Regions from separate parts of the Brumicola blandensis genome, predicted to be linked through region 1. Evidence: predicted binding sites of a transcription regulator. Region 1 holds the regulator's gene; each other region holds the start of a gene.

Region 1 (3,217 bases):
TCATAATCCGTGTGAGTTCGTTAGCAATGCCGATTTCAGACATACTGTGTCCGGCATTGTTGACAATTTTCAATGTGGACAAAGGTAAGGCTTGTTGAACAGAGTACGCAGCCTCTAATTTGCAGACCATGTCATATCGGCCATGCACGATATGACAAGGTGTTCCTTTCAATGCATCGATATTGTTGAGGATAAAGTTCTCATCAATAAAGCACTTGTTCAAAAGGTAATGACACTCTAGAAGAGCAAGGCTTTTCACTTGGGCATCCGCACTCAGGTCACTGGCCATTACACTGGGGGCCACCAGTCGTGAGATATAACCTTCCCAATCATACCAAGACTTGAGTGCAGGAAAGCTCACGCTTTTATCAGAATGTTTAAATAGTTCAATGAATTGTTCGCACACCGCGCTTGATGAAGATAAGTCTTTTATATGAGATGAAAAGTTTTTATATGCTTCTGGGTAGATTTGCGCTGCACAACCGTTCGGTCTAAGGAACCAATCAAAATCTTCTTCTCGAGCTAAAAATACACCGCGTAATACTAAAGAGAGACAATTTTCCGGATGCATAATGCCGTACATTAAGGCAAGTGTTGAACCCCATGAACCGCCAAATACCACCCACTTCTGAATGCCTAAAGACTCTCTTACAAATTCAACATCGTCGAGTAATAGCTGCGTGGTATTGTGTTGTGTATCGCCAAAGGGAGTTGAACGCCCGCAGCCCCGCTGATCAATGCCGATAATACGATATTTGATAGGATCAAAAGGCCATTGGTAATTGCGACCTAAGCCGGCGCCTGGTCCGCCGTGAAGGTAAACGAGAGGGATACCGTCGGGGTTGCCGCTTTGTTCAACGTATATCTCGTGCCCATGAGAAACAGACATAAAGCCTGTTTGATATGCGCTATTTGTATGGAAGAGTCCGTTCATACTACTCAATACTATTGTTAAACTAATACAAGTGTCGTTTACGCGACAGATACAAGCTATTTACAAATGTAACATTTGATTTGTGGTATTATAACTCATTATTTTGCTTAGCAGATCATTGCTGACGGTATTTTGGGAAAAAGTAAGGATGAACATACCTAAGGCATTGATAAGGTAATAAAATTATATTTTCAGTCTTAATCAGAAAGGAAGAATTATGTTTCGTATACTTACAATGATGTTTGTTTTGGTATTAAGCTTAAGCGCTTGCCAGTCGGTAGTAGACAATGCTTACTATGGCATGTGGGAAAAGCTAGGTGTAGAAAAGCGAGATTTATTAGTAGATAGAGTGGAAGACGCTCAAGATTCACAAAAAGAAGCTCAGGAACAGTTTTCCTCAGCCTTAGAAGAGTTTAGCGCGTTAATTAACTTCGATGGCGGTGAGTTAGAAAGCGTCTACAAAAATTTAAGTGATCAATTGGGTGCAAGCAAAGACAGCGCAGCTGCGGTCACCGCGAGAATTATTAAAGTTGAAGATGTAGCCACTGCTTTGTTTGAAGAGTGGGAAGACGAAATAGATTTAATTAACAGTGCGACCTTGAAGCGTGACAGCAAACGTAAACTCAATGAAACAAAACGAAAATACGATTCATTACTGCGCTCCATGCGCAAGGTAGAAAAAAGTATAGATCCCGTATTGATTGCACTACAAGACAATGTCCTAGCCTTAAAACACAATCTGAATGCAAACGCGATTGGTGCATTGCAAGGCGAGTTTAATAATATTAAGCAAGATGTGACAAGCTTAATTGCTGAAATGAATACAGCAATTAAACAATCTGACGAATTTATTGCAGGTATAAAAGGCTAACTGAGCTTATTCAGCTTCAGCAGCATCGATATCGAGCCCCATTTTTTCCATGATTTCACGGGCAGAAGCAGGAATACGGTGAGGATTGTCCTTTTTTAGATCAGCGTCGTCGGGTAAAGGTTGCCCAGTAAACGCATGCAAGAAAGCTTCGCATAGCAATTCGGAGTTGGTTGCATGACGAAGGTTGTTTACTTGACGGCGCGTGCGCTCATCGGTAAGTACTTGCAGCACGTTGATAGGAATCGATACGGTCACTTTTTTTACCTGTTCGTTCTTCTTTCCGTGTTCTGCGTATGGATGTATATATTTACCGTTCCACTCTGCCATGTGAATCCTTAATGGTTTTACTTATATGAAAATTCTAACTGGAATAGAAAAAATATCAATCTAGAAGTGTAAACTTCTTGACGTCTAGGTGTATAAAACGTAATTTAGACGTCTAAACGTCTATAAGTGAGCAAGTAACATGGTTTCCTACGCACAGGGTATTGATGCACTGAATCAATCTCTATCTGAATTGAGAGATATCGAGGTGTCTTTTGAGTTTTTTCCGCCAAATTCTGCGGCGATGGAAAATACCCTTTGGAAATCTGTTGAGCGATTAGCACCTCTTAAACCCAAATATATGTCGGTAACCTATGGGGCGAATAGCGGTGAACGTGATCGCACTCATTCTGTTGTTAAGCGTATTAACAACGAAACAGGCGTGCCAACAGCACCACACCTTACATGTGTTGATGCCTCACCTAGCGAGTTAAAGCAAATTGCAAAGGACTACTGGGACTCAGGCATCAAGCGCATCGTTGCCTTGCGCGGAGACTTACCTCAAGGTGTGGATAAAACTGATATGTACGCTTCAGACTTAGTCGCGCTTTTAAAGGACGTGGCAGATTTTGATATTTCGGTCGCGGCTTATCCAGAAAAGCATCCAGAAGCACCTAATGCTCAATTTGATCTATTGAATCTAAAACGCAAAGCTGAAGCGGGTGCGAATGAAGCAATCACCCAATTCTTTTTCGACACCAGTGTGTTCTTGCGTTTTCGGGACCGCGCCGCGGCTGCTGGTATCGACTTGGATATCGTACCCGGTATTCTGCCCGTGACTAACTATCAAACTCTTCAGCGCTTTGCTGGCTTTACAAATGTGCATGTACCAAATTGGTTGCATAAAATGTATGAAGGTTTAGATGATGACGATCAAGCAACTCGTAACCTACTTGGTGCCAACATAGCCATGGATATGGTCAAGGTGTTAGCTAAAGAAGGGGTGAAGCACTTTCACTTTTATACTCTGAATCGCAGTGAACTCAGTTACGCAATATGTCATATGCTAGGATTGCGTAGCCATTCGAAATAGGCAGTGTTATTTCCTGATTAGGCTTGAGTGGGGCCTTAGCCCTTGAAGTTTACGG
Region 2 (3,217 bases), on a different contig from region 1:
CACGGTCGAGTCGTGCTCGTAAGGCTTTATCCATATTTTGCAAATCGTGCTCAAGATTATCAAATGGGACTGCAAAGCGAAATGTATCGAAGATTGCTTCATGCATGGCTCTGACTGTGCCTGAGGTGTCAAAGCGGTAAATGACTTTTTCGCGGTCAGGCCCCGAAAGATAACAACGACTTGGCAGCACAAACATCATTGTTTCATCAATTTTTGCATGTTTGAAAATACGTCCAATTACAGAATTGTAAAAAGTTTCTGCAAGTTCAAACTGAGGGTGATTATTCAGTAGCTTGGTATATTGCGCTTTTGCCTCTTGCCAAAATTCACTTTCCTGTTGACGAGGGTGTACTTGTTCATACAAGTCAATAACAATCTCACTCAAGCTTTGTTCATACACGGCAATACGGTCTTTGATTGCTAATTGAGATTCACTCCATAAGGATTGCTCAAATCGCTCTTTTGCGCCAGCTGTGATGCGGCTATGACGCCGGTATGAACGGTCAAAACCGCTAATCACTTGGTAAGCGAAGTGGCGAGCAACTTTACTAGTATCTACCTCTGATGCTTGATTCTCGTTCATAAGGCGTATCTTTTTCTGCGCAGGTGTTTATTTGATAAAGTAAGAATATACTGTGTATGAAAAGAGATGTCGCATAATTGAAACCTATATTGGCTATCTGTTGACTAAGGTATAGGTTCTTAGCGCAAAAATGGAAGGAGCTTCCTTGATCTACAGCACTATCGACAAATTATTCTTTGGCCTAACCTTACTGTTTGCTTTGCAGGTACCACAGCTTGCTGACCAGTATCATCAATTCATTGCAGGCGCTTATGATGCAAACCAATGGCAAATTGACGGTTACCAGACGACGGCTGACAAATACGGTTATCCGTCAATCGACGATATGATCGAACACCATTTGAAAAATGATGTAGAAAGTGTGCGCGATGATGCAATACAAAAACAAAGTACACTACAGAGGCAGAATGACCTTGGAAAAGGTCTTCAAGTGTTTGCGGAGGGGAATCTGATAGAAAAGATTGGCTTTATGCTGTCGCCATCGGGTTGGCCATACCTTGATAAAACCCTGAAGCAATTCACTTTTGGCCTACCGATTAGCACTGAGGGCATTTTGTTCGGTGTGATCTTAGGGCTGTTGCTGAATCTTATTATTAGCGCTCCGACTCAAATAGTTGTACGAAAAAGAAGGGCGCGCAAAAAAGCAGCAAAAGAAGAGAATATTCCAAAAAAGCAGCCTCTTTGATGATGAAAATTCATTTAACATGATTTAATTGAGTGAATATCGCGTTTATGTCCAAAACGTGGTTGACATATAGACGTCTATACGGCAAATTGAGCCTATGAAAAGAACAATAAAAACTAACGACATTAACCTTAAAGTAGGGGTGGTTGCATCAGCTAAGTTGACGCTAACTATTTCTATGATGATTATGGGTATGATTACCATCCTTACCAGGGGCGGTCGTTAGCTTGCGCAAGATTTAAAGTTAACGAAAGCCCGCAAATAGCGGGCTTTTTTGTATGCGGCTAGTAAAAGAATGTAAACAGATAAAATGAGAGTACAGGAGTAATACATGAAGGTTTTAAAGTTTGGTGGGTCGAGTTTAGCTGATGCAACACGTTACATGCGCGTGTTGGAAATTAGCACCGATACACATCAAACAGAAGGGGCGGCAGTTGTATTGTCAGCACCTAAAGGCGTAACAAACGCCCTCTCATTGTTATGTGAACAAGCTGAGTCTAGCGCTGATTATGGCGAATTGTTTGCCAAATTGAATATGACCTTACATGGCATCGCAGACGATTTAAACGGCACCCTCGACAACTTTTCTTATCAGCCGCTTAGCGATTTCATCAAGCTAAAGCTGAGTGAGTTAGAACAGCAATTAAAAGGCATCGCCTTACTGAAAACCTGCCCTGAACAAGTTACTGCTTCAATATTGAGTTTGGGTGAGTATCTAAGCGTGCGCATCTTTAGCGAAATCTTGAATGCCAAAGGTATTGCCAATGAGATTATCGACCCCGTCGAATATGTTGTCGCAAATGGCAGCTACCTTGATAGTATCGCTGACCTAAGCGCGAGCAAAGCGCGTTTTAGTGAGGTCAATACAGATGGCTCAAAACTACTGATTATGCCCGGTTTTGTTGCGGTTAATGATCTGGGTGAAAAAGTCACTTTAGGGCGTAATGGCTCGGATTACTCTGCAGCAATACTCGCTGCGTGCATTGATGCTAGTTGTTGCGAAATTTGGACAGATGTGGATGGTGTTTATAACGCCGATCCTAACCAGGTTGATGGCGCTGTTTTGCTAGATAAGTTAACTTATCAAGAAGCGATGGAATTGTCTTACTTCGGCGCAAAAGTGCTTCATCCTAAAACAATTGGTCCAATTGCCCAGTACAGCATCCCTTGCCTTATTCGCAATACCTTAAACCCGGCCGCTCCAGGCACATTGATTTCTCATGAAGCGAGTGAAAAATGGACCAGTGTTAAAGGTATATCACACCTCGAAGACGTAGTGATGTTCAATATTGCAGGCCCCGGAATGAAAGGCATGGTGGGTATGGCAAGTCGCATTTTTGATGTGATCTCAACGGGCAATATTTCAATCAGCTTAATCACACAAAGTTCATCTGAATACAGCATCAGCTTTTGTATTCAGCAAAAAGATGCAGACCGGGCACTTGATTTATTAGATGAAAGCTTTGCATTAGAACTTAGCAATCAATTGTTAGAACCCATTGAAGTTCGTCGAGAACTCGCCATTGTCACCTTAGTGGGTGATGGTATGCGTCAATCTAAAGGCATGGCCGCGAAGTTTTTCAGTGCTTTAGCGCAGGCTAGGGTGAACAATGTTGCTATTGCTCAAGGCTCATCCGAGCGCTCAATTAGTACCGTGATTGAAAACGCGAAAGCGAAAAAAGCAGTAAAAGTCATCCATCAGAATTTCTTTACTAAGAAACATACTATCGATGCATTTTTAATTGGTTGCGGCACCGTCGGTGCTGAGTTGTTGAGGCAAATCGCACAACAGCAAGCATCTCTGTTGGGCAGAGACATCCGTCTCGAGGTCTTTGGTATCGCAAATAGTCGCAAATTACTTTTGAATAATAACGGTATTGATTTAAATGGCGACTGGAAGGGAGCATTAGACAATGTCGAGGAAGGTTTCTCGGTCGCTCGTATTCATA
Region 3 (3,217 bases), on a different contig from region 1:
TCCCAAGCCGCTTCGGCTTCAGTACCTTTGGCTTTGCCGTCCCACCCTGCATAAACGTCGGCAGGTACGTCAAACGCAGCATGCGGCCAATCCAATTCTTTTCTGACCAATGCAATTTCATCGTCACCTAGTGGTGCACCGTGACAATCTTCTTTACCTTGCTTATTTGGCGAACCAAAACCGATCACTGTTTTACAGCAAATCAAACTTGGACGAGAGGTTTCTGCCTTCGCTTTTTCAATTGCAGCGGCGATTTGCTCAGGATCGTGACCATCAACACCTGCAATCACTTGCCAGCCATAGGACTCAAACCGTTTCGGTGTGTCGTCGCTAAACCATCCTTCAACTTCACCATCGATAGAAATACCATTGTCATCCCAAAATGCGATCAATTTACCTAAACCTAAGGTACCAGCAAGAGAGCATGCCTCATGGGAAATGCCTTCCATTAAACAGCCGTCGCCTAAGAAAGCATAGGTTTGGTGATCAACAACATTGAATGAGTCTCTATTAAACTGCGCAGCAAGCACTTTTTCTGCGATCGCCATACCAACCGCATTCGTTATGCCCTGCCCTAAAGGACCTGTCGTAGTTTCGACGCCTGGCGCATAACCATATTCCGGGTGACCTGGGGTTTTAGAGTGTAATTGACGAAATTGCTTTAATTCCTCAATTGGCAGTTCGTAGCCTGTGAGGTGCAATAGAGAATATAAGAGCATCGAGCCATGCCCATTGGAAAGCACAAAACGATCACGGTTTGCCCAGTTAGGATTGTTCGGGTTGTGCGACATAAAGTCTGTCCACAAAACTTGCGCAATATCGGCCATTCCCATCGGGGCGCCAGGGTGTCCTGACTTGGCTTGTTGAACAGCGTCCATACTTAACGCTCTAATGGCGTTGGCTAAATGACGACGTGATGGCATGAGCTCTCCTTGATACTTCGATTACATAATGCTGTAAGAATCCGAGGGCTTGACCGCGGTTCCTCAAACTGAGGGCGTATTCTCATACACCGAGCGACTTTGTTCAATCATTATTCGGCGTTTCTGTGTTGATTTTTTTGCTTTAATCGCATTTTTAAACATCCAAAATTCTCGACAAGCCGTATCAGCCCTAAACCCGACTAGACTTTTAGACGTCTAGAAGTAAAGATTGGTAAAATTCATTTTTTCGACTACAATGTCGATATTGAACTGAAGCAACGAAAATCCAAGGGCCAATTCGTGTTCATTATTGAGAACGCGTCCCTTGGTTTGTAACTATAGGATAATTCATGGCTAGCCATTTATTTACATCAGAGTCAGTGTCTGAAGGACATCCTGACAAAATTGCAGACCAAATTTCAGATGCCGTTTTAGATGCCATCTTAGAAATAGATCCAAAAGCGCGCGTCGCTTGTGAAACCTTCGTCAAAACGGGGATGGTTTTGGTTGGCGGTGAAATTAACACCAAAGCCTGGGTCGATATAGAAGAGTTAACAAGAAAAACGGTAAAAGAAATCGGTTATACCCATTCTGATATGGGCTTTGATGCTGATTCTTGCGCGGTATTGAATGCTATTGGTAAACAATCGAACGATATTAATCAAGGTGTTGATCGCTCTTCACCAGAGGAACAAGGCGCGGGTGACCAAGGTTTAATGTTTGGTTACGCGAGTAATGAAACCGACGTCTTAATGCCAGCGCCAGTCACTTTCGCCCACCGTCTTGTGCATAAGCAAGCGGAAATGAGAAAAAGCGGCAAGCTTAATTGGTTGCGTCCAGATGCTAAGAGTCAAGTCACCTTTGTTTACGAAGATAACAAACCTGTAGGCATCGACGCAGTGGTTCTATCAACCCAGCACTGTGACTCAGTCAGTAATGAAGTGTTACGTGAAGCAGTCATGGAAGAAATCATTAAGCCAGTGCTTCCCGCTCAGTGGCTTACTAAACAAACGCAATTTCACATTAACCCGACCGGTCGTTTTGTTATAGGTGGTCCAATGGGTGATTGTGGTTTGACGGGTCGTAAAATCATCGTCGATACCTACGGTGGCATGGCACGTCATGGCGGCGGTGCATTTTCAGGTAAAGATCCGTCAAAAGTTGATCGCTCGGCGGCATATGCTGGTCGTTATGTGGCTAAAAATATCGTTGCCGCTGGTCTTGCTGATCGTTGTGAAATTCAAGTTTCCTATGCGATTGGTGTGGCTGAACCGACTTCTATTTCTGTCGAAACCTTCGGAACAGGCAAAGTCAGTGATAATGTGTTAACGAATTTAGTGCGTGAACATTTTGATTTGCGTCCCTATGGTTTAATTACTATGCTCGACTTAGAGCGCCCTATCTATAAAGCAACTGCAGCGTATGGGCACTTTGGTAGAGATGAATTTCCATGGGAAAAAACCGACAAAGCCAATGACCTGAGAGCAGCTGCTGGGCTATAATAGTTCACAAGGCTTAGGTTCAGAGTGCCAATCGGTACATTGAGATTCAAATAATGCCTCCTGTATGGGGGCGTTTTTTTATAAGGAATTAATATGCTTCGCAGATTTATCATGGTCAGTTCCGCTGCATTACTGAGTGTAGCGCTTGTCGCTTGCACAACGTCGCCAACAGGCCGTTCTCAGTTATTGTTGTTTCCAGAGTCACAGCTGAGCGAAATGGGCGTACAAGCATTCGCTGGGATGAAGTCGGATATCAAAATATCTAATAAAGCGGTGCAAAATGAATATGTACAATGTATTGCTAAAAGTATCACTCAGCACGTGTCTAAAGAGGTATTTGATGGCGAATGGGAAGTCGTCGTTTTTGATGATGCTCAGGTAAATGCCTTCGCCTTACCTGGCGGCAAAATAGGCGTATACACAGGCTTATTAGATGTAGCAGTAAACCAACATCAAGTTGCTGCTGTTATCGGACATGAGGTAGGTCATGTAATCGCTCATCACGGTAACGAAAGAGTGTCTCAAAACGCCGTGATTGGCACGGGCCAACAAATTGTAAACCAAGTACTGCAAGCAAACGAAGTGTCCAATAGCGGTTTGATTATGTCGGGCCTGGGTTTAACTACTCAATATGCTGTCGCCTTGCCATTTAGTCGCACCCATGAAAGCGAAGCTGATGAAATTGGTTTAGACTTGATGGCCAAGGCGGGCTTTGATCCCAAACAGTCAGTCGAGTTATGGAAAAATATGAGCAAAGCGAGTGGTGGAGAATCCCAAGCAGAGTTTTTCTCG
Region 4 (3,217 bases), on a different contig from region 1:
ATCACACCAGCAACGAAACGCGGTTTCTCTGGCGTTTTTTCCGTAAACTCATCGGCAGCTTCTCTGGCAAGTTTTGCTGCTTGTAAATTAATATCTCGAGATAGCTCTTGCATATCGTAATCAGCCATGGAGATAGTGGTTGCATTAAAGGTGTTCGTTTCAATTATGTCTGCACCTGCAGCTAGGTATTCTAAATGAATTTGTTTAATGATCCCCGCTTGAGTAATCGCTAACAGGTCATTATTACCTTTGACATCACAATGCCAATTTGCATATTGAGAACCACGATAATCAGCTTCGTCTAGTTGATGTTTTTGAATCATCGTGCCCATCGCACCATCAAGAATCAAAATGCGTTTTTTTGCAGCCTCTTCTAACGCATCAGTTTGTCTCGCTATGCGTGCTTTGTGCTCTTTAGATAATCTTATTTCAGTTTGAAAACTTTCAGTCACGTTTTTTCTCGAAGTAAAGGTGATAAACAATATGTCGTAATAACCAAACTCTCGCTTACTTTCTGCGTAATTGAGTCAGGTCAAAAGGTGTATTCTGATAAACGTAATAATTCAACCAATTCGTTAGCAACAGACTACCATGAGACTTCCATCTGACTAAAGGAGCTTGGTTCGGATCGTCATTGGCAAAGTAGTTTTCGGGAACTTGTGGCGAAAGCTCCGCTTCAAGGTCTCGCTCATACTCTTGCGCTAAGGTAAGGGGATCGTATTCGGGATGGCCCGTCACAAACACTAAGCGCTTGTCATCAGTCGCAGAGATATATGTGCCGGCAGCATCTGATTGAGCCAATACCGTTAGTCCCTCAATGCTTTTGTAGTCAGCCTCTGCAACTTCGCCTACTCGACTGTGGGGTGCCCAAAACAGCGGATCAAAGCCGCGCATTAGCTCATCCTTCGCTTGTTCAACTTTATGCTCAAATACACCAGACAGTTTGTACTCTCGTATTTTCCTGTCTACCCCGTAAAAATGATAAAGCGCCGCATGAGCCGCCCAGCAAAGAAATAACGTAGACTGCACATTGTCTCTAGCCCAGTCTAGTAGCTCTGTCATCTTGTCCCAGTATTTAACATCCTCGTAATCTAATAAGCCTAGAGGTGCACCTGTCACAATCCAACCGTCGTAATTTTTGTCGGATACTTCACTAAATTCATGATAAAACGCATCCATATGCGATTTTGGCGTATTTTTTGGAGTGGTCTCATCAATGCGGATCAAGTCCACATTGATTTGTATCGGTGTATTAGATAGAAGGCGAAGGATTTGAATTTCGGTCTCGATCTTATTCGGCATTAAATTCAAAATTCCAACTTCAAGTGGCCTTATATTTTGGCTACCTGCACGACGACTATCCATCGCGAAAATATTCTCTTGAAGCAGAACATCGAGCGCTGGTAGGTCGGATGGAATATTAATGGGCATTCAGACCACCTATTTAGTCGTATAGAAAAGTAAAAGTTATGCCTCCATTCTGGCAATAATTACCCAAATGTCAACTTCTTTACGTCTAGACGTCCAAATTAGGTTTTCTATTGTGACAATTTGATTTATTTTCGCGCCTTTTCTTGAATACCCATCATGACTTCTACTTCTGCTCGCGGCAAATCACATGCTTCCATTACCTCAGCGACACTGGCTCCAGAGCGCACTAAACTCTGTGCTTTGGTATAGATTTTAGCTGTTGGCTCTTGCTCAACTAACTCCTGATATTGCGCAGAAAGTTTGTCTATTTGAACTTGCAAGTCTGCTATCGACTGGCTTATTTGTATAATATCTTGTTCTTTGGCGATATCACTTTGGCTGGTATTTTTGGTCACGTGATCAGCTTCTTGCAATTCAACGCTCAGTTTATTCTCTAATTCCGCAATGTTAGCTTTATTTGTTTCAATAATTTTATGCAAGCTGTTGAGCAGTTCAAGTGTGATATTTAATCGCTTATTCGTTTTGCTGCTAGCTTGTATTGCTATAATAGCGATACTTAGCGCGATAACGGCGACGATCAAACTCACCATTGTAGTCATTGATATTGGTTCAAGGGTTTCCATACTACCTCGCTGCGAGACTCGTTATAAATTGAATGAAACCAGTATATTCTTATTTTTGAGTAGGATACAAACTCAATGGCAACTATTTTATGCTACACACAAAACAAAAAGGCCACTATAGAAGTGGCCTCTCTTGACTGTAAAGCGTTTAGTCATGTAAACGCTTAAATGCCGCCTAACTCATCCCACTCATCATCGCTGAGTAGCTTGTTCAAGTCGACTAATATTAATAGCTGTCCGCCACGGTTGCTAACCCCTTGAATGAACTTAGCACTTTCTTCCGTACCAACGTTTGGCGCACTATCAATTTCAGATGAGCGTAAATAAACCACTTCGGCAACGCTATCAACTAATATGCCCACAACTTGCTCATCAGATTCAATGATCACGATCCGCGTATTATCAGTAATGTCTGTAGGGGGTAAACCGAACCGTGAACGAGTATCGATAACGGTAACAACATTACCACGTAGGTTAATAATCCCTAACACATAGTCGGGTGCTCCCGGCACCGGTGCGATCTCGGTATAACGCAAGACTTCTTGAACTTGCATAACGTTGATACCGTAAGTTTCCTCATCCAAACGATAAGTTACCCATTGCAAGACCTCATCATTAGGGTCGCTCGCGGCAATCGTTGTTCTTTCTTCGCTCATGTAATTTACTCCGTCGCACAACTAAGTTGCTGTTAGGCCTTACTGTTTGTTACTTAGCCCAGATTGTAACATTTGGACTAGCTCAGCAACATTAATTAAAGCACACATTTTCTCTTTTACCATACCAGCCAACCAAGGACGCTTCCCGGTATTCGCTCGCCATTTTACATCTGATTTATTTAACTCGACGGTATTAACCAGCTTTTCACAGGCTAATCCCCAAGGCGTTTTACCTAAATTTATCACAAAACGATAATCTAAGTTGTCGGCCATTTCTGGGCTATACTTTTCAGGCATTACCCACAACGCTGAATTCACAACATTGTACTTATCTTGATTCTTAATCATCACGCCCATAAACCAATTTGGCTTACCAATAATTGGCGCAATCTTCTTAATTTCGTGTATACCGCCGAGTTCAATAAGAGGCACAGCTAAAGTTAAACCAGCCACCTCAAAAAACAAGGCTTGAAATCGCTCATCTAAGACATCTTTTAAACTTGCCGA

Evidence for each region. The regulator MetJ, encoded in region 1, represses methionine synthesis genes. The targets are predictions, from matches to a motif close to TAGACGTCTAGACGTCTA.
Region 2: the regulator MetJ is predicted to act here: its motif matches at 1,339-1,356, upstream of thrA (bifunctional aspartate kinase/homoserine dehydrogenase I).
Region 3: the regulator MetJ is predicted to act here: its motif matches at 1,125-1,142, upstream of metK (methionine adenosyltransferase).
Region 4: the regulator MetJ is predicted to act here: its motif matches at 1,510-1,527, upstream of RM544_RS09945 (homoserine O-succinyltransferase).

Annotation. Positions count from the first base shown of each region.
Region 1 covers NZ_JAVRIE010000002.1:542,156-545,372, forward strand. Annotated here, with positions in the region: gene pip (prolyl aminopeptidase) at 1-934, opposite strand, end outside; gene RM544_RS07640 (DUF2959 domain-containing protein) at 1,152-1,805, shown strand; gene metJ (met regulon transcriptional regulator MetJ) at 1,812-2,132, opposite strand; gene metF (methylenetetrahydrofolate reductase) at 2,272-3,162, shown strand.
Region 2 covers NZ_JAVRIE010000004.1:271,376-274,592, forward strand. Annotated here, with positions in the region: gene aceK (bifunctional isocitrate dehydrogenase kinase/phosphatase) at 1-583, opposite strand, end outside; gene RM544_RS11670 (DUF2937 family protein) at 729-1,268, shown strand; gene thrA (bifunctional aspartate kinase/homoserine dehydrogenase I) at 1,600-3,217, shown strand, end outside.
Region 3 covers NZ_JAVRIE010000004.1:302,413-305,629, reverse strand. Annotated here, with positions in the region: gene tkt (transketolase) at 1-923, opposite strand, end outside; gene metK (methionine adenosyltransferase) at 1,274-2,425, shown strand; gene RM544_RS11800 (M48 family metallopeptidase) at 2,519-3,217, shown strand, end outside.
Region 4 covers NZ_JAVRIE010000003.1:337,614-340,830, reverse strand. Annotated here, with positions in the region: gene RM544_RS09950 (homocysteine S-methyltransferase family protein) at 1-398, opposite strand, end outside; gene RM544_RS09945 (homoserine O-succinyltransferase) at 508-1,431, opposite strand; gene RM544_RS09940 (DUF2802 domain-containing protein) at 1,557-2,054, opposite strand; gene RM544_RS09935 (chemotaxis protein CheW) at 2,219-2,710, opposite strand; gene RM544_RS09930 (chemotaxis protein CheW) at 2,750-3,217, opposite strand, start outside.